2 regions of the Paraburkholderia sp. RL17-381-BIF-C genome follow, and region 1 is predicted to be linked to the other one. Evidence: riboswitches for the same ligand, from Rfam matches in the RefSeq annotation. Region 1 holds a riboswitch; the other holds the start of a gene.

What was found. A riboswitch is a leader RNA that binds a small molecule or an ion and turns the genes downstream of it on or off. The one in region 1 is predicted to bind manganese.
Region 2: it holds a riboswitch for manganese, as region 1 does, so the genes downstream of both, P0D70_RS16945 (TMEM165/GDT1 family protein) here and P0D70_RS01080 (sodium:calcium antiporter) in region 1, are expected to answer to the same signal.

What each region holds. Positions count from the first base shown of each region.
Region 1 covers NZ_JARESX010000001.1:220,758-231,010, reverse strand. Annotated here, with positions in the region: gene P0D70_RS01095 (c-type cytochrome) at 1-247, opposite strand, end outside; tRNA gene P0D70_RS01090 (tRNA-Arg) at 523-598, shown strand; gene P0D70_RS01085 (outer membrane protein) at 996-1,517, shown strand; yybP-ykoY riboswitch at 1,679-1,854, shown strand; gene P0D70_RS01080 (sodium:calcium antiporter) at 1,951-2,961, shown strand; gene P0D70_RS01075 (HAD family hydrolase) at 3,043-4,110, opposite strand; gene P0D70_RS01070 (DUF1214 domain-containing protein) at 4,697-5,392, shown strand; gene P0D70_RS01065 (SphA family protein) at 5,379-6,353, shown strand; gene P0D70_RS01060 (class I SAM-dependent methyltransferase) at 6,586-7,323, opposite strand; gene P0D70_RS01055 (phytanoyl-CoA dioxygenase family protein) at 7,328-8,113, opposite strand; gene P0D70_RS01050 (GNAT family N-acetyltransferase) at 8,147-8,671, opposite strand; gene P0D70_RS01045 (hypothetical protein) at 8,668-9,645, opposite strand; gene P0D70_RS01040 (WbqC family protein) at 9,642-10,253, opposite strand, start outside.
Region 2 covers NZ_JARESX010000024.1:68,410-78,662, forward strand. Annotated here, with positions in the region: gene P0D70_RS16905 (HAL/PAL/TAL family ammonia-lyase) at 1-1,551, opposite strand, end outside; gene P0D70_RS16910 (glycosyltransferase family 2 protein) at 1,538-3,262, opposite strand; gene P0D70_RS16915 (ApeI family dehydratase) at 3,262-5,139, opposite strand; gene P0D70_RS16920 (COG4648 family protein) at 5,136-5,798, opposite strand; gene P0D70_RS16925 (acyl carrier protein) at 5,798-6,049, opposite strand; gene P0D70_RS16930 (phosphopantetheine-binding protein) at 6,053-6,352, opposite strand; gene P0D70_RS16935 (lysophospholipid acyltransferase family protein) at 6,327-7,121, opposite strand; gene P0D70_RS16940 (beta-ketoacyl synthase chain length factor) at 7,105-7,887, opposite strand; yybP-ykoY riboswitch at 8,487-8,703, shown strand; gene P0D70_RS16945 (TMEM165/GDT1 family protein) at 8,715-9,287, shown strand; gene P0D70_RS16950 (DUF4136 domain-containing protein) at 9,511-10,209, opposite strand.

The DNA.
Region 1 (10,253 bases):
CTTCTTCGCCGGTCTTGTAGACGCGCGGCGCATTGGCGTCGCGAATGTCGACCTGGGCGAATGGCTTGATGCGGGCGGTGACCTCGGCTTCGGAGAGAGAGTCGGTGCCGGCGCCGGTGCGCGTCGAGTTATCGACGTAGACGGCCAGCAGCACGATGATGACGATCGGTACCGCAAAACTGGCAATGATCGCAGCGACGAGCTGCCCGGGGGTTTTGATCGGGGCTCCGTGTGGTGCTTCGCTCATGCTTGTCTCGTCTCCGTGGGTATGTGAGCGGTACAGCGTGACGGCAACTTCTTGTTCTCAAATCAGCCACGGACGATTATAGACGCAAGATTTCGACGGCGGCGAGGGGCGCGGCGAGCTGTTCAGCAGGCGTTTACCCGCATCGCGAGGGTCGGCCGGAAGGCGCCGGGTGCCGCCATTCAGGCCCTCCGGTGGACGGTATGGCTGAAACCGGGTATCCTTTCGGTCTCGCTTTGGCGTCGCATCCATTCCGGTTGCCGCGCTTTCGTGGTGAAGCGCCCGTAGCTCAATGGATAGAGTACTGCCCTCCGAAGGCAGGGGTTGCTGGTTCGATCCCAGCCGGGCGCACCATAAAGAGTCGATCTCGATCAAGGGCTTGCGCTGTGTGCGCCAAGCCCTTTTTGTTTTTCCACCGTCTTGCGATGTCTTCCGGGCGCCGCAATCCCGCCGATAAGCCGCACATAAGCCACAGATACGCTCACTGCCGGCCGTCCACGATCTCATCCGCGTCGACAGAATTATCCCAAGATCTCTGTAGCTTACTGTTCGTCAATTCAGATTCAGACATATAAACGTCCGTCTTCTGAAATTTCCAATTGCCCCAGCCTATCCGTTTAATTAGCATGCGTTGACCATCCAAATCGTATAACGCGTGGATGTTCCATAAGCGGTAATTCAACAATCGCTTCCCTAATTAATAAAGGCATTGCGAAGCCATCCGCGCGCCCATTGTTTTATTTTGCAGGTCATGTACAAAATAGCCCGGTTGATTTTAATCGCATCGATCACGATGCTATCCAATCTCGTGCACGCGCAATCGGTTCCGCCTGTCACGGTGGCAAGCCAATTTGCCGGTCCCTATCTGGGCTTCAAGGTGGGTGTGAATAATTCCGATGCTTCCGGCGTCATCAACAAGCCATCGCACACTACGGTTTTTCCGGGTTTCACGGCTGGATATAACTTCGACGTCGAACGGTTCATAGTGGGCGCCGAGGCTTTTGCTGATTTACATCACGGCTCGACAACCTATAAAGACGCCGGAATCGATGCGAAATTCGGCATGCCGTTCAACCAGATTCTGCCTTATGTCCGCATTGGGTTTACTGGCGACGATCCGGACACGCGCTTCCATTGGGGTTTGGGTGTCGAATATAAATTTGCCAAACACGTAAGCGCGGTAGGCGAATGGACAACCGACACCGGCAATTGCGACGGCACAAAAAGAACGAATAACAGTTTCACAATCGGACTGCAGTATCACTTCAATTAACCCGTTCGGCTCGTGGCCGGGCGGCAAATCCATCGAACATCGCATTTCCTGCGCTCTTGCCGCAAAGCCGCGCCGAACGAGCGAGGCTCCGAGGTGCCGCGCCACGCCACCCCCCCTCTCGCTGCAACAAGGTTGTTGAAAGCGTCCCCTGCCGTTAGAATCCCCCGGTCACTGGGGAGTAGCCTTCCTTCATCCATTGAAGGAGAGCGCGTCAACATACTTGGCCTTTCGGTCATGGCGCGTTCGACCGGGTCGGTTTGGCGAGACCATTGACGTACTGCCTCGTTCTGGTCGGACGGGTGGCGGTGCGTCATTGGTTTGTCATCTACGTCCGACCGCGGAGTTGTCCCGTGATACCTCGTTTTGCCCTGCCAGTCTTCCCGCTTGGCCGTCCGCCGCGCCGCTGCCTCTCCATGCTTGAAGGGAAACGCGCATGACCAGTCTCCTGCTCGAACTCGCAGTCATGCTGGTCGTCATTCTGCTGGCGGCCGAACTCTTCACCAACGCGCTCGAGCACCTGGGCGAACGTCTCAAGATTTCCGAAGGCGTGACAGGTTCGCTGTTCGCCGCCGTCGGCACCGCTCTGCCCGAGACTCTCGTGCCGTTGCTGGCGATCGCCGGCGGCACGACTGATAGTGCGGTCAATCAGGAGATCGGCGTCGGCGCAATTCTCGGCGCGCCGCTAATGCTTTCCACCCTCTCCACTTTTCTGATGACGCTCGCGATCCTCGGCTCGCGCGGCGCTAGCGGCTGGGTCGCGCCGGAGCGCTCGGGCTTCACGCGCGACCTCAACTATTTCCTATGCGCGTTCGTGCTGGCCGCCGCGGCGATGTACGTGCCGCACGAGCGGATGCTCGTGCGCGCGCTCTTCAGCGTGGCGCTGGTCGGCGTGTATGTCACCTATGTGGTGATGACCTTCCGCGCGTCGAATGATCTGGTCGATGCCGGTCACGGCACCGAAGCGCCGGGCAAGATGCTGATCTCGCGCCTCGGCGTGCCGACCAACATGGCCACGATCGTGGTGCAGCTGGCGCTGGCCGTCGCGTTGCTGGTGTGGGGCGCGGAGGGCTTCATCCACGGGGTGCGCGGCGTCTCGCAGGCGCTCGGCGTGTCGCCGCTGCTGCTCTCGCTGCTGATCATTCCGATCGCCACCGAACTGCCGGAGAAGGTCAACAGCATTCTGTGGATTCGCCGCGGCAAAGACACGCTGGCGTTCGGCAATATCACCGGTGCAATGGTGTTCCAGGGCACCTTGCTGCCCGCGATCGGCATTCTGCTGACACCATGGACGCCGCGCATCGAAGTGGTGACCGGCATCGTGATCACGCTCGCCGCGGCGGCATGGCTGCGCATCAATGTGCGCGAGCGCGGCGTGCCGGTATGGGCGTTGCTGGTTTGCGGGGTGCTGTACGTCACGTATCTGGCCATTACGCTGACGCGCTAGCCGCGCGGCTCAATGCGTCAACGAGCGGCAGGTGAAGCAATCAGGAAAGGCCGCGCACCGGCGGCTTTTCTCGCTTCACGCTCAATGGGCCGGCGCGCTCGCTGCTGCTGATGTCGTTGCGCTGGCGGGCTTGAACACGGTGTTCCAGTCGTCTTTCATGTCGACGACGAGCCAGCCCTTTGCGCCGGCCTCGTCGAGACCCTTGTCGAGCTTGCCACTCTTCGACGCGCGGTCATACTGGTATTCGCGTTCCGCATCCGTGTGATGCACGAGCGCGGCAAGGCGCGGGCCGTCACCTGCCGAAGTCCATTCGAGCATCGGCGCGTCGCCATCCGCGTTACCGAACGCGATCACCGGACGTCGGCCGATCACGCGATCGATGGCAAGCGGTTTGGCCGCGCCGTCGACCAGCGTGTCGACTTGCGCGAGGCGCGTCAGCGAAATTGCGCCGTTGGTCTGGCTGTACCGGTATTTGACGGTGCTGCCGATCACCTGCTCCGGCGGAATGCCATACATGCGCTGAGCCACCTCGCGGACGAACTCGACATCGCCGCCCGTCACCAGATAAGTTTTGAAGCCGTTCGCGCGCAGATAGGCAAGCAATTCGAGCATGGGCTGATACGCGAGATCGGCATAAGGACGGTTGAAGCGCGGGTCGCTCGATGAATCGAACCATTCGTGCACGAGCGCGGCGAACTGTTCGCTCGTCATGCCTGCGTGCGCCGTGGCCAGTAGCCGCATCGAGCCGGCGTCGCCGCTTGCCGCCACATTCCTGAGGTTGCCTTTGAGGATCGAGCGGAACGGCTCCTGGCGCTTCCACTCCGGATGCCGTCCGGCCAACGTCTTCACACGTTGCAGCGCGAACACCAGTTGCACGGAGGCCGGCTGCTCGGGCCACAGTGTGCCGTCGTTATCGAACACGGCAATACGGTCGGCGCGCGGGATGAAGTCCTTGGACTCCGGTGTCGTCACGAGCGTGACGAAATCGACGATCGAGCGCTTGGCCCTGGTGTCGTTCCATGATGCCAACGTCGCGGCCGTCGCTGCGCCGGCCTGCGATTCGCCGTTATCCTGGCGCGGCGTGACGGAGCAAGCGGAGAGAAGTACGACGGTGAAGGCAATGCAGTACCGGTGCAGCGAGCGAATCATGAAAGCCTCATCGAAAACGGTGGGTCGAATCTGGAGCGAGCGCCAGTCTAATGGGCTAAGGCGCTTATTGCAGCCCTTGCGAGATTTTTTCGGCGGGACAGCGGAGCCCGCTCCTCCCGTACGAATATCCATTGAATAAATCAGCAAGCCGGACGACTCCCCGCTTCGCCTAGCCCTTCGGCTGCGTTACAAATTTATCTCTGAAATTGCCGGAAACGTTGCTAGTATTGCCAACGATGCCAGCGTGGTGATTCGTCCACTTTCCGCATGCTTCGTTTGATGCGGCGTTTCTCGTTTTCAAGGAGCGCTCATGCAAGCCCTGTATTCCGTCGCACTGCCATTCCCAATTGTTCGAGTGACATAGCATGCTTTATCCGCGTGGATTGGCATCTGCTTGCCGATTTCTCGGCCGCATGAACACGCGCGAAATAATGAATTCGATTTAAATCGGACACGCGAAAGCCACCACGCCTCTGAAACGGTTTCGCGTAGGCAAAGGCAGGCGCTCGGCGATAAGAGCGCCCATAGACGAGGCCCGATAATGGGTTATAGGTGCGTGTTTGGGGAGGATACGGTATGCGCGTTCGTGTCCGTGTTCTCGCCGGTCGGCATGCGGGCCGATTCGAGCGAACGTAAGAAGACGAACCTTGACGGTCTAAGCGATGTCTTGCCGGGGAATCGCCGTACGATCAGGAGCGGCGCTGTCTTTGACATCGACCAGCGTATCCAAACGCTGATAGAGAAGTCGAACAGCTTTGTCAACAGCGTGAGAAAGACAAACTGTTTTTATTCGGACACCGACGCATCGGGCCCATTTCGCGACGGCGGCGGGCGCTACACTGCGAGCTTCCATGGAGATCGGCCGCCGTCTGAGAAAGGCACCCGGTCGCTGACGTTATACAACTGGCATTACTTTTCTTCACTCAACGCACATAACCGCTACGCGCCCCGGCAAGCCGATCAAAAACTCGAATTTCAACGCAAACGGCCTGCTCTCGCTCCACGTGCGAGACGCGAGGCCCGCGAAGACAGTTTCGCCAATGCGTCGCCGGTGCCGGCTGTTGCGAAGTTCTCCCTGTACTTGCGCGCCTACGGGTCGCGGCAAGCCATGCTCGATGAAAACTGGACGCCGCCGTCAATCGCGTGCGAAGGCCGACACAAGGCCGACACAAGGTCGCACCCGCGCGCGTGCGGCTTGGCGACGCAGACGGTGCGGATGCGGTTCGGCTGGAGTGAGAATGCCGAACTTCTATTTGATGAGGACGATCATGAGTCAACCTAACCGTTTCTTCGCGACGAGGCAGCTCGTCACCCGGCTGTGCAAAGGCGCGCTTCTGACCACTGCCGGTGTGAGTCTCTGCCAAACGGCGTGGGCGACTGAAGGCGGTATAGGCCGGCCCATTACCGGCATGCAGGTGACGCCGTACGGCGGTGTCGTGCCGCCCACCAACGACTGGATCGTGTCCGCCGCCACGATCTATTACGAAGGGTCGCTAGGCGCGAGCAAATCGATTCCGATCGCCGGGCAGGTCACGGCCGGCGTCAACGCGACGGCCGAGTACACCATCCTCGCTGCGGTCAAGACGTGGGGTATCACCGTGGGTGGCTGGAACTTCGCGTCCTCGTTCGGCGTGCCGGTCCAGTACACCGACATCTCGTCGTTCCATGGCCGCTTGCCGAACGACCACGGCACGCAATTCGCCGATTTCTTCTTCACGCCGGTCATCGCCGGTTATCACTTAACGAAGACAGACCATGTCGCGCTGAGCGTGCAGATCTATGCGCCGACTGGCGCATACAACCCCAACCGGCTGGCCAATGCCGGGCAGAACACGTGGACCTTCACGCCGACGATCGCCTATACGAAGCTGCTTCCGAAAGAGAACATCGAATTGTCGTTGAACTATGGTCTCGAGTTCTACACACCCAATAACGACACCCACTATCACAACGCGCCGGTCAGCGTGCTCGATCTACTTGCGCTCAAGCGCTTCAGCAATGGCTGGGGCGTCGGCGTGGTGGGCGGCTACATTCAGCAGATCGGCAATGACAGCGGCGGTATCGCAGACCTCGTCGGCGGCAGCCAGGGGCATTCCGTCGGCCTCGGGCCGATGGTCACGTGGTCGGGCAAGATCCAGAAAACCCCCGTGTCGGCGGCCCTGCGGTGGGTCAATGAGTTCAACACGAGCAACCGGCCGAAGGGCAATGCGGTACAACTGTCGGTCAACGCGACTTTTCAGTGACGCGCGCGGTGAGTCGAGCGTGAGACGTGAGTTGCCGGAAGCGTTGCGCCCGTCGCTTGCTTGAATGGCAAGGAAAGACTGTGTGGTCGCTTGGGGGCCGCGATGCGTCCGCTTCCGCCGTAACATCTATCGGCAAGAGCGCGGCTATGACGGCCGGCGGCCGCGCGGCAGCGCACCACCGAAGATCGGGCCGCCGGCTCAGGCAGACGCAAACTGGACTCTAGCGTCCCGATCAGCGCTCCATCTCGCGCTGGCATATTGCGTACACGCTCGAGCACAAATCAGGATAAACGCGGCCCAACTCGAAACAGCCGTCCAGATACGCTCGGGAGATAATGCCGGCCTGCAATGCCGCATCGATCTGGAAGTTGGCGAGACCCTTGAAAAACACGCCGCCTTCAGTCACCGGGCGCAGGTTCGCCGCACGCAGATCGGCCCGCAGCGTATCGATCGAATAGGTTACCCGGTGTCCATGTGCGGCTTCCGCCGGCGTCACGGCGGCGTGATGGTCGATCAGTCCCATGTTGACCGCGATCTGCCGGGAGCCGGCGCGCGCGTTCGGCGCGGCCACGAACAGCCGGCCACCCTCGGATAACCAGCCACCAATCCGCCTCAGCACTTCAACCGGATGATCGAGGTGTTCGAGCGTATGGATGAGGAAAATATTGTCATAGCGTCGCGACGGTTCGAAAGTCTCGAACGTCGAGTGATGGAAGCTGGCGGCGCCTTGGGTCTTATCCGACGCAATGGCGATACAGTCCGCCGATGCTTCGACCACTTCCACTGAATCGAAGCGCTTCGTCAGAAGGCGCGTGAAGTTGCCTTCGAAGCATCCCAGTTCAAGCGCGTTATCGCCGGCGAGGAACGGCTCGAACGTCCGAAGCATGTACTCATGCATCAGGTAGTCGAAGTCGTAAGCGTAGCGATGTTCCGGATGATCTTTTGCTTCCGCGTTGTAGTCTCTGCTCATGTCGTCAATCCTGTCCGCGTTGATAGAACCGCTGCTCCACCGGCACGTAAAACTCATCGAGCGACTCCGGCACCCGGGCGTTGAAGCCGAGCACCTGGCGCATCCATGCATTGCAGCGGTCGAGGTTGCGGTAGCCGAACAGCCGCGCGTAATCGAGCTGTGGCTTGAAGAATGGGCTGGTGAAAGTCAGTGTCAGCGCACGCCGCGGCGCGTCGGTGGTATTGCGTCCGGTGGCATGCCACATGCGCGAATCGAACAGCAGAACCGAGCCGCGCTCGCCGGTCGCACGCGCGGCCTGAGCGTAGAAATGCTCGTCGGTAGGCTGCTGCTGGATGTTTTGCGAGTGCGAGAGAACATGCGTTGCGCCGTTCTCGAGCGTGAAATCGTCGAGCATCACCAACGCGTTCACCATGAAGCGCCGCGTGTCGGAGCCGAAGCGAATGTCGCGATGCACGTTCTGCACGTACGAGCGCGAGTCGCGTTCGTTGATCACGCCGCCGTACGAATTCAGGATGAAGTTGCCTTCAAAGTAACCTTTGAAAACCGGCTCCAGCGCCGAGAGTTCCGCGAGCAATTCGACGTAGCACGGGTCATCCATCAACAGATGATGCAAGGTGCCGGCGCTGTTTTCCAGCACGCCGTTGCGTCGTCGGATTGCGTCGCGCAGCGCGAGCGAAGGGCCCAGCGCCTGGACCAGCGAATCGAGCAATTCGCTGCGTATCAGGCAAGGAAGCACGGTCCAGCCTGCCGTTGCAAGTGCGGTGTGGTGGTGAGCGTCAATCGTGTTCATGGGTGGAGCAAGACAACGGCAAAAGGGAAGGGCTCAGCGCCGATCGTCAGCCAGGATGGCCATCGGAATGACGTCGAGATAGCGGCCGCCTTTGAAGGCGGCCTGGCGCAGCAGACCTTCGGCACGAAAGCCCACTTTCTCGTAAAGCGCGATGGCGCGCGCATTGGATGCGAGCACGGTCAACGAAATGCGGTTGAGATTGAGGTCGCCGAACGCGTGGTCGAGCGTCTGACGCGTCGCGGCCTCGCCGATGCCACGGCCGCGTGCCGTTTCCGCGCCGATCTGAATCGAGAACTCCGCGCTGCGGTTCACCCAGTCGATGCCCAGCAGGTATGTCACGCCCACCACGGCCTGGGTCGAGGCGAGACACACGGCGAGACGCACGTTGCCCGCGCGGGAACCGAGGTAACTATCGAACCATTTGTTGTCGATCTCGGCGCCCACATAGCGGAAGGCGCCGCCCAGCAGGCTGACCAATGCCTTGTCGGCGCGCCATGCATTGATTGTCGGCAGATCGCCGCGCTCGATTTCGCGCAGGAATATCGTGTTGTCGCTCATGCGAGCCGGTCCAGTAAGTGTTGCACGATCGGCTCGAGATCGTAGCGTGTGAGGCGCTGATCGCACGGCACGCAAAGCGTCGAACCCGGGAGATCGCGTTCGAAGTCCGGCGCGCCTTTGGCGTCCGCCACGTCCGGCCAGTAGGTGGGTGTATAGATGCGCTGCGCACGAAGCGCTTCGCGTGCGCTGGTGGGCGCGTCGAACAACGGATAGCAGAGCGGCACCGTCTGTTCGTCGTAGCGAAACGTGAAGCGGTTGTAGCGCTGCAGCTTCTCGTGCAGGAAGGCGAAATTTTCGACTCGCCGTGCCCTGACACTGTCGTAGTCGATGCTGGCGAGTAACCGCTCGGTCAATGTCGACATCCGCAACGGCTCTTGTTGCTTCAGACTTTCTTCGGCCGCCGCGTAGTCGGCGTAGCCTGCTTCCGCATCTTTCGCGAGCCGGGTCAGCAGATGCCCGCAGCGCAGCAATGAGCCTTCGTCAAACGCTGCCGGCATGTCGACCGGCTGCTGCGTGACGAGATAGCCGCCGTCCGGCACGCCGAGAAATTTTCGCGGCGAATACAGTGTGGCGAGACAATCGGCGGGCCGCGCGAACAACGCCTGCGCATTGTCGATCAGCACGCGTTCGCGCGGAAACCGGCTGAGCACGTCGTCGACCTGGCGAGCGCACAGTCCGAAGTAGTTGACGTAGACGAGCCACTCGCCGTGCGCGAGGTCGGCAGACTGCACGCGCAAGTCGGCATCGAGCCGATAGCGTTTGACCGGCGTGCCGGTCATGCGCAGCGGTTCGATCATCGCATCGCAGACGTACCAGGGCATCCAGACGGCAGTCGGTCGCCCCGCGCGAAGCAGCGCAAGAAACGCGGCGCGCGACGACTGAAAGCGCAGTGCGTTGCCGTGAAGCGACGCGTCGACTCGCGGCAGTTCGAGTTCGAAATAGCCGCCGATTGCACGCGATTCGCGAGCCGTCATGCGTTCACCTCGACGCACAGCATATCTCTCACGCTGTTTTTGCTATTGAACATCAGGACGTCGAGAATGGATAAGGCCGGGTGAAATGCGTCATCGAACTGTGCGTACGGGCTCAGGTTCGGCTCGATGAAGGCAAGCTCCACGCCGCGAGCCGAAAATGCGTTGCTATCGTAAAGCGCTCGACCGCCCGGCAGGTTCACATAGGTAGCCGCCTGCTCTCGCGCGCAGATGTCCAGGACCCGCTCAGTACCTTTGAGTTGCGCATTGCCGTATTTCGTCGACGACGGGACGAACTCGGTATCGATCTCGAGGTATTTGCAGATTTCCATCACGGTGTGCGAGGCGAGCAGCGAAACCGGCGCGAGCGGCTCCGCCAGAATCCGTCCGATCAACGCGCTTACCTGCGGGTAGTGAGGCGCTTTGGCATAGGCATGACGAATCGATTCAAGCAGCTTGCGTAGCCAGCGCTCGCGCGGCTCGACCAGCACCTCGTTGATCTTCAGCATAGGGCTCGCGCCGCTGAGCGGCACGGTGAGATAACGCACCTGGTCGCCCTGCAGCATACGGTTGCGGTTGATCCAGCCGTTCTTGATGAAGTTCACGTCGTC
Region 2 (10,253 bases), on a different contig from region 1:
GGCAATGCGCGCGGTCAGCGCGCGCAGCTCGTGTTCCAGTGCGCGATCTTCGTCGACGAATGGCGACTGCGCGCTCACGCTGTCCATAAACGTTCGCAGCGGCGAGGGGACCGGCGTTCCGCTGTCGATCTTCAAGCGCAACCGGGCGGCTTGCACCGTTGCGAGCGTATGCGCGGCGGCGACCTGCTCGGTCAACTCCAGCACGCGCAAACAATCGCGCGCGGCAATCGTGCCCATGCTGACCTTGTCCTGGTTGTGCGCCTCGGTGGAGCGCGAGAACACGCTCGCGGGCATGGTGTTTTTCAACGCTTCAGCGGTCCATGCGGACGACGAAATCTGCACCGCCTTGAACCCGTGATTGATCGGGGCGCGCGCGGAGGTGGCGCCCGACAGATTGCGCGGCAAGCCGTTATTGAAATTGACGTCGACGAGGAGCGCGAGTTGCCGGTCCATCAGATCGGCGAGATTGGCAACCGCAACCTTCAGCGAATCCATCGCGAACGCAATATGGCCGCCGTAGAAGTTGCCGCCGTGCAGCACGCGTTCATTGTCCGGGTCGATCAGCGGGTTGTCGTTCGCGCTGTTCAGTTCGTTCTCGACATCGCGGCGCACCCACGAGAGCGCGTCGCGCGCCACGCCGATCACATGCGGCGCGCAGCGAATCGAATAGCGATCCTGCAGACGGTGACCCGGCGTGTCGTCGCGCCCGGACAGATCGTCGCGGATCCATGCCGCCGCTTCGGCCTGGCCGGCGTGCGGCTTCACTTCGAAGAGCATCGCGTCGAAATGCGCGGCACGGCCGTCGAGTGCGACCGTGCACAGCGCCGTCAGCCGCGCGGTCAGCCGCGTGAGATGATCGGCGCGCGCAAACGCGAGACAGGCGAGACCGGTCATCACGGCGGTGCCGTTCATCAGCGCGAGCCCTTCTTTTGGCGCGAGCGTGAGCGGCGTGTGGCCGAGTTCGCTCCACACCTCGCGCACATTGCGCAACTGCCCTTCGAACATCACGTCGCGTTCGCCCGCGAGCGCGGCGGCCAAATACGAGAGCGGCGTGAGATCGCCGCTCGCGCCGACCGAGCCTTCCGACGGAATGCGCGGCAACACACGATGATTGACCAGATCGGCCAGACGTTCGAGCAACACCGGACGCACGCCGGAAAAACCATAAGCAAGCGAGTTGAGCCGCGCGGCGATCACCGCGAGCGTTTGCGCGTCGTCGAGATACTGGCCCATCCCGCAGCCGTGATAACGCGTGAGTTGCAGCGGCAACGCTTCGACCAGCTCCATCGGCACGTCGACCACGCAGGCGTCGCCGTAACCGGTGTTCACGCCGTACACGGTCGCGCCCGCGGCCAGATGCCGGCGCAGAAAATCCGCGCCGCGCTGGATGCGCGCGCGCCACGCCGGATCGGCGCTCAACGCAACCGGCGTGCGATGCTGCGCGATCGCGACGACCTCTTCGATCGTCAGCTTGCGACCGCCTATGACGACCGCCGCCTTGTTCACGTTGGCGCCCGCATTCGGCACATCGATCAGATCATGTTCGGCCATTTGCGCCTCGCTTGGGGCTGGCCCAGAAATCGAAGAAGTTGAACCATTGATAAGGTGCCTTGCGGCAATAATGTTCGAGCCGCACGGCATAGCGCTGCGCCCACGCGGCGAGATGCTGCGCGCGTTCGCGGCGCGGCAGCTCGATACGCTCGGCGAACGGTTCGAAATACAGGCGGTAACCGTCGTGCTCTTTCAGACAGAAGAACAGATAGACCGGGCAACCCAACGCATGCGCGAGCACATAGGGCCCTTGCGCGAACGGCGCGGTCGAGCCGAGAAATTGCGCCTCCGTCGTGCGGCCCGCTTCGTGCGCGGGCACGCGGTCGCCGACGATCACCAGCAATTCACCGGCGTCGACGCGCTCCTGCATCATCATCGCGGTCTCGGGTCCGAAGTCGCTGACTTCGAGCAGATGTTTCGCGAACTCGCTATTGGCCGAGGCCAGCACGCTATTGAAGCGGCGCGCGTGCTCCGTATAGACGACCGCCGTGACCTTCGCATAGGCGCCCTGCGCGGCGAGCGCGCGGGTCATCTCCAGATTGCCGAGATGCGCGCCGATCACGAGCGCGCCCTTGCCGCTCTTCACCAATGCTTCGAACGCCGAAGGATCTTCGAACTTGACGTCTGCATTGTTGACGCGGCCCGACCACGCGGCGAGCTTGTCGAAGCCCGATTGCGCGAACGCCAGCATATGGCGGTACGCGGACAACCAGCCGGGACGCGGCGTGTCGCCCTGCGGCGCGGTCTTGCCGAGATGCCTGAAGTAGTTGCTGGAGGCCTCGCGCGCGGCGCGGCCCGTCAGCAGAAAATACGCGACGATCGGGTGCAGCCAGAGCGCGGTGAAACGTCGGCCGAAGAGCTTGCAACTGAGCGCGAGCAACGACATGCCCAGATGGCTGCCGCGTTCGGCGATACGCCACCAGTCCTGGTCATTTTCTTTGCACTGCCCATCCGCAAGTGCCGCGCGACGCGGCATCAGCTTGTGCGCGAGCAGCACCGGCAGACGCCACAGCATGCCGCACACGAGCCGCGTATGGCTGCGGCTGATGCGCACGTTGTCCCACAGCACGTCGAAATGCGAGACGCCGTCGCTCGCGTAGGTGACGCGCGTCGGAATCGAACGGAACGCGGCGCGCCGCCAGTACAGACGCACGAGGATCTCGATGTCGAAGTCCATGCGCGTGGGCAGCCGCACGCTGTCGATCAGATTGCAGGCCAGCGCCAGCGGATAGAGCCGAAAGCCGCACATCGAATCGCGGATGGTCAGCGAAAGCGTTTCGATCCACACCCACACATGCGTGAGATAACGGCCGTAGAGACGCGCTTTCGGCACGCTCTCGTCATAGATTGGCCGGCCGAGAATCACCGCGCCCGGATCGGCGCGCGCAGCCTCGATGAAACGGGGCACGTCGGTCGCGTCGTGCTGGCCGTCGGCGTCGATCTGCAGCGCGTGCGTGTAGCCGGCCTCGCGCGCGGCGCGCAGCCCCGCCATCACCGCCGCGCCCTTGCCGCCGTTGACCGGCAGCCGCAGCAGCGTGAACCGCCCCGCGTATTGCTGCGCGAGCGCGGCGAGCACTTGCTGGGTGGCCTCGTCGCTACCGTCGTCGACGACGAAAAACGGCAGGCCGTGAACCGCGAGATGAGCGACGGTCGCGCCGATCGCGTCCTTATGGTTGTAGATCGGAATGACGATGCATGGGGAGAAGGTCATCACGCCGGCGCCCCGTAGACGATCACACCAGACGCGCATTCGCGACCGTTCGCGCGGTATGCAAACTGCAGGCGCCGACGAGCCGCGTCGTGAGCGAGCGTGAGCGCGAGCACAGCGCCTGGAGAAACCGGCGCCATGAACTTCAGACGGTCGATCGATGCCACCGCCCGCACGGCCGGCAAGTGGTCGGCGGCGAGGCGCACGGCCCAGTCGACCTGAACGACGCCGGGCAGAATCGGCAGGCCGGGAAAGTGGCCGGCGAAATGCGCGAGCGTGGGCGGCACGCGCAACTCGTAATGCAGTGTGTCGCCGCTGCGCGCTTCGGCCAGCACCTCGACGCCTTCGCTACGCGGTTCGAACGCGGCCGCCACGGCGGCCACCGGCAGTTTGCCGCGCGCGTCGAACGGCAGCGTGACCCGAAAACGCCAGTGGCGCGGCAGCACCACCACGTCGAAGTATTCGGCGAGATGTCGGCGCAGGATCTTGGCGAGCGCCACGCGGCCTTCGTCGCGCAGCGCCGCACCGCCCGCTTCCGTCAGCGCTACGACGGCGCCGACGCGCTCGCGCGAGGCGCCGGCGAGCGGCACGATCGCCGCTTGCGCCACATACGGATGCAGCGCGAGGCGCGCTTCCAGTTCCGGCAACGACACGCGCTTGCCGTCGAGCTTGAGCACGCGGTCGAGCCGGCCTTGCAGACGGAAACGGCCATCGGCGTCGAAGGCGATCCTGTCGTCGGTACGATGCCAGCCGGCGTGATCGAGATGCGGTGAGCGGACGTTCAGCGCACCGTCTTCGTCGCGGCGCACTGCGATGCCGGCTAGCGGTTGCCAGGCATCTGTCTGATCCTGGCGCCGCCACGCTATGCCACCGGTTTCCGTGCTGCCGTAGACTTCGAGCGGCGCGGCGCCATAAGCCGCGGCATATTCCTGCGCGGCTTCAAACGCCAGCGGGCCGCCCGATGAAAAGACCGCGCGCGGCGCCGGCGTCAAGTCCGCGAAGCCAGGCAAGGCGGGCCAGCGAGACAATTGCGCCGGTGTCGAGACGATCACCGCCGCGCCGCATTGTTCGATCTGCGTTTGCAGATGCAACGGCTCGATGCTGATCGCACGGTCGAACGCGCGGCCGGCAGCAAGCGGCCACAACACGCGAAATAGCAAACCGTAAATGTGGTGATGGGGCACGCTCGCGAGCATCGTCGCGTCGCCGATCAACGCGCCCCACTGCTGTTCCAGCGTGTGCACTTCGGCGTTGAACTGCGCGAGCGTCTTGCGGATCGGCTTGGGGCGGCCGCTGCTGCCGGAGGTGTAGAGCGTGAGCGGGGCTTGCGGGTCGATCGTGAGAGCGGCGCGAGACGTGTGCGCCGAGGCTGCCTGGGCGTTTGCAGTGCCGGTAGCGGCTGCGGCGTGCTCTGAGGCTGCCTGGGCGTTTCCAATGCCAGTGTCAGTGGCGACTCCGGCGTGCTCCGCCGCGGCTGCATTGACGCGGGCCAACGTATCGAGGTCGGTGTCGACTTCAGCTTCGGCGTTGACACCGAGGTTGGCTCCGGCCAAAAGCTCGAACAGCGGCAAATCCGCGTCCGTCAGCACCACGTCGTACGCATCGGCGAGATCGGCGAGATAGCCTGGCGTCGAGTTGGCCGGAATCACCGGCTCCTTGCCGCACGCGAGCAGCGCGAAAAGCGCGCAGGCGAAATCGAACGGATCGTCGATACAGAGTGCGTAGCGTTGCGCGCCCTGCGTTTGCACGAGCGCGATCAACACGGCGACGCGCGCGCGAAACGCCGCGCGATCGAAAACCTTGGCGCCATCGCGGCATACGGGCACCTGCAACGCGGCGCTCTCATGAACCACCGACAACAGATCATGCAACGCGATCATGCCGCCTCCGAACGCGCGGCACGCGGCAGCACGACCAGGTAACGCCAGATCACCTCGGCCACCAGCAGCACGCCGATCAGCCCATAAGCAATCGCTCCGTTATACAGCGACCAGTTCGCACGGCTCCAATACAGCGCGGTATAGGCGGAAAACACGCCGTTCAGCACGAAGAACGCACACCACACCTGTGTCACGCGCCGCGTATGGTGCACCGCGCCCGGTGGCAGATCCGGATTGCCGAGGCGCGCGAATTTTTCGATCATGGACGGCCCGCGCACGAGCGTCGCGCCAAACGCGATCAACAGGCCCAGATTGACGAGCGACGGATACAGACGCAACAGCAATTCGCTATTGGTCAGCACGATCGCCGCCGACGCACAGCTCAGCAGACCGACCACGCTCCAGTCGATCGTGGAGAGCCGCCGCAGCGAAGTCGCGACCGGGCCGCTACCGGCCCAGCGCTGCAGCCAGAGAATCGCAAACAGCATGCAGCCGACGTAGCGCGGCGTGTCCCAGCGCCACGCGCACAGGATCAGCGCGGGGTACGCGAGCTTCAACAGCACCTGCACGACGGTTTTGCCGAAGTGGCGCCCGGCGCCGGGCGAGGCTTCGTCGGCCCGCCGCGCCGCCGCTTGCGTTCGCGAGCGCGCGACGGACATCAGCCTTGTGCCGCGAGCAGGGACTCGACCGCGCCGATCACGTCGCCGACGGTGCGCACCGACTTGAACTCTTCCGGCTTGATGCGGCGTCCGGTCATTTCCTGCAGTTTGATCGCGAGGTCGACAGCGTCGATGCTGTCGAGATCGAGGTCCTCGAACAGATGCGCTTCGGGCGTGACACGCTCGGGCTCGATCGCGAAGTTCTCTTTGAAGATAGCGCGGATGCGCTCCAGAATCTCTGCCTCGGACACGATTTACTCCCCCTTTCTGGTTGTTTCGTTCACAGCGTGCGTCGCTTCGCGTTGGCTCGCCACCAGCGCGGCCAGCGTGCTGATCGAGCGGAAGTGTTCGCGCGTGCGTTCGTCGTTCGCTGCGATGGTCAGTTGGTATTGTTTGCGCAGCACGATGCCGATTTCGAGCGCGTCGATCGAATCGAGACCGATGCCGTCGGTATCGAACAACGGTGCATCGTCGTCGATATCGGCCGGGCTCAGGTCTTCCAGATCGAGCGCTTCGATCAGAAGCTGTTTAATTTCCAGTTTTAAAGAATCCATAATCGAACAGGTGCTGAGTAATGTGTGCTTCGACGGCGCTCGTCACGCTGCGCGCCGCGAGAGCCGGTGGAGTGTCATGGGCCGCGAGCTGATCGAGGCCGAGCGGCTCGAGCACGTTCACGCGCATTCTGAACGCGCGTGCCGGCACGTCGTACCAGCGCATCTGCTTGGTGAATGCGGGCGGGTCGCAATCCATCAGCACCGGGACGATGGGAGCGCCGACTTTCAGCGCCATGTGCGCGAAACCGCGCGAAAAAGCGTGCAGCCGGTTCGGCCCGGGACTGCGCGTGCCTTCCGGGAAAATGATCATCGTATAGCCTGCGGCCAGCTGCTTCGCGCCGGCCTCGACGAGCTCCGCGGGGTCGGCATTGCTGACGTACTCCGCCGAACGCACGATGCCCCAGAAACACGGGTTGCTCCAGTGCGCGTTTTTCACCACGCAGCAGGCATGCGGCGTGAGCGACAGGAGCACCATCACGTCGAGATAAGTCGGGTGGTTGGCGACCACGATCGCCGGCCCCTCTGCGCGCAACGCCTGCACGCCCGACACTTCGAGTTCCATCACGCCGATGCGCTGCAACACCGCGACCAGCGCGCGGAAAAACCAGTGAATCACGCTCGTCACCGCGAACTGGCGCGATGCACGGTGCGGCCACACCCACGCAAGCGGAAACACCACCACCGAGAACAGCACGCCGCATACGCCGAACATCACGAAGGCCATGCCGGTCGCGCAGAATCGCCAGCAATAATCAAGCCGCGCGATCATGCCAACTCCAATGCCACGTGGCGCAGGCGCCTTGCCACGCGGCGGGCAGGCCGGTTTCCAGACAGTGCTGCACGGCCTGGCTCTGGGTCGCGAAAACGGTCGGCGAGTTGCCCTCGCTTGCCGCAGGTTCGCTCGCCGGCGCGGATTCCCGCTCGCCCACTCGGCCTTCGGCCGCGGTGGTTTGACTCACCGGCGGGGATTCCCGCAGATCAGCGCGGGAAACGACACACGCCAATTCGCCCGTCACCGTTTCGCTATCGAGCAGGATCGCGATCGCGCCGCCCGGCACTTCGTCTTCGATCGTGCCGTAAGCCGGGTCGGCCGGTTCGTCCGCATAGACCAGCAGCATCGGCGAATCCGGCTGGGTGGCGTACTGTGCGTGCGCTTCCAGCAGCGCGTAACCGAGCGTTTCCGCGCCGGCCGAAATCGCACTCGCTGCCGACCGGTCGCCACGCGCAATACCGAACACGCCGGTCATGGCATTGAGCACCGACAGGCTGAAAGCGGTAGGCGACACCGGCTCGCCCGCACTAATGGCGCGCAGGATATCCGTGGTGCGACGCAGTTCGCCGTGGCGCGACGCGAAAACGACCCGCGCAGCGTTCTGGGCGACACAGTCGTGCGCCACCTTCAGCGCCACTCTGGACAGAGTGCTCAGACGGCGCCGCACGATCGGCTCGATGAAGCCGATATCGGGTGCGGCAGATGCGGCAGCAGGCCAGCTAGACCAGCGAGCGACCGGAACGGTCCAGTGCAGATCGGGCATATCGGTGTTCGCGCGTAGAAGCGAGGAGAGGCTGAAGCGCCTGACGGAATACGGCACCGTCACAGCGTGTACGCGCCGCGCGGACCGGCAATCTCCAGCCGGGGTCGATCCAATCGTCTGATCTTATATAGGGTTCAGCGATTTAACGGCACATGGCCCCGTTTATTTAGGCACCCTCGCCGATTTGTCTGGAGGATGGCCTCAGGCGCCCTAAGGTCGCCGAATCATACTGAATATTCTGGGATAAATCAGCCACAAAAGACGTATCCATCTGTATCCGTATCTATCGAGCGACGCCCCGCCAAAAACCCGTTGCGCGCGCCTGCGGCGCGATTTCCGGTTGCGCGGCCAGGTGCAAAAGCCGCTCGCGACACGGGTTGCGGTCGACACGAGCACAGAAGCATTTCGCGGAATTACATCATTACTTTCAACTAACTTTCTTAAACAATGTTTCAGATTGGAAGGTTTCCGTGTCGGCAACTGCCGACCTTATAACCGGTCGACGACGCCTGCCCTATCTCAAGCCCGCCATTTGGGAGATGCAATGGCGTCCGCGGCTGACGGAGTCGATTATCGGCTGGCGCCATGCCTGTTATACTCCGTCCCTCATTGGGGAGTAGCCGCCTCGCGGCACGTGCGCACCGCTGTCATCGGGTGCGTCGCACGTGTGGTTCGCGGGGGCGCCTGTCAACAGACTTGGCCTGCACGGCCATGGCAGCCGCAGCCTCTGGCCTGGCGAGACCGATGATCCACACACCGCCGCAACAGGGCCCGGCGTGTCGTGGGTCGTCGCTCGTTCATCTCTCGGCCCGGGGAATCGACACAACGTGGATCACGCTTTTCTCATTTCGACCGGAGCAGTCGCGCTCGCCGAGATCGGCGACAAGACGCAATTGCTTTCGCTCGTCCTCGCGGCACGCTATCGCAAGCCGCTGCCGATCATTCTCGGCGTGCTCGTCGCCACGCTCGTCAATCATGCCTGCGCGGGCGCACTCGGCGCCTGGCTCGGCTCTCTGCTCACGCCGACCATCATGCGCTGGGCACTGGCCGTATCGTTCATCGGCATGGGGCTGTGGATTCTCGTTCCGGACAAGCTCGACGACGACGAGGCCAATACCAGCCGCACGCACTTCGGCGTGTTCGGCGCGACCGTGGTGACGTTCTTTCTCGCGGAAATGGGCGACAAGACGCAGATCGCCACGGTGGCCCTCGCCGCGCGTTTTCACGACTTCTTCGGCGTGGTGGCGGGCACCACGCTCGGCATGATGATCGCCAACGTGCCCGCGATCCTGCTCGGCGACCGTTTCGCGCATCGGCTGCCGACCAAACTCGTGCACGGCATCGCGGCGGTGATGTTCGTGATTCTCGGGACGATGGCGCTGTTCGGCGTGGGCGTTTAGGTCGGCGCTTAGGTCGGCGCTTAGGTCGGCGTTCAGTCGGCGCCTGGTCGGTGTTCGTGGTGCGGCCGGCTGGCAGTTCCTGGCGCTTGGCGGGCGCTTCGCGCTTCGCAATTGGCTTGGCTTGGCATCAGCCAAACAAACGGCCCGGCAGGATGACCTGCCGGGCCGTTTGTCTTGTTCACTGCCGGCCTTCGCGCCGCCGCGCGCCGCCACTCGGCATGAACTACTGAATGACTTTCGCGCCAGACGCCGGAGCCGGCGCGGCCGCGGGCGCGGCGCCGGTAGCGGCGATTTCGTTCGATGCGCCGCCGTTCTTGTCGAGCGGAATCTTCACCGTGTGGACGGCGCCGTTACCGAGCGGAAAATCGGCCAGCGCGCTACGCGCCAGATACGGCATGGCCCGCACGAGCGACGACTCGCCTCCCGAATTGCGCGCCGTCACGTTGTACACCTCTTTGCCGGTTGCCCGCTCGGTGATCCGTATGCCCAGCAGATGCGTGAAGATCGGATAGCTCTGGTTCACATACGTAGTGGGAAACGGTCCCCACGGACCCCAAGGATCGAATGGCCGGCCCCAATACGGCGCGGGCCAGGGGTTGTAATACACCGGCTCCGCGACCGTCACCATATCCGAACGGATGCCGTACGACAGTCCGACCAGATAACGCGCCTGGCCGCTATCGACCTGGCGGAAAGCATGCGTGGCGAGTTCATTCGCGACAAACCGCTCGTAGGTGCTCAGTTCGAGATTGTTCTGCTGGTCCGCGGCGCGCGTGAATGCATAGGTGCGGGTGGCGTCGTTGCCGCTCCAGTCGGAGAAGGCCGTGACCTGAGTGGTCACGTAGGTCGTGCAGCCGGAAAGCAGCACCGTCAGCGCGGCTAGCAGCAGCGCGACGCGGCGGGTCCATCGATCGAATTTCATGGTCTACCTCGTGAAGCTTCTCAATGTCTCTGTATTGTCCGTCA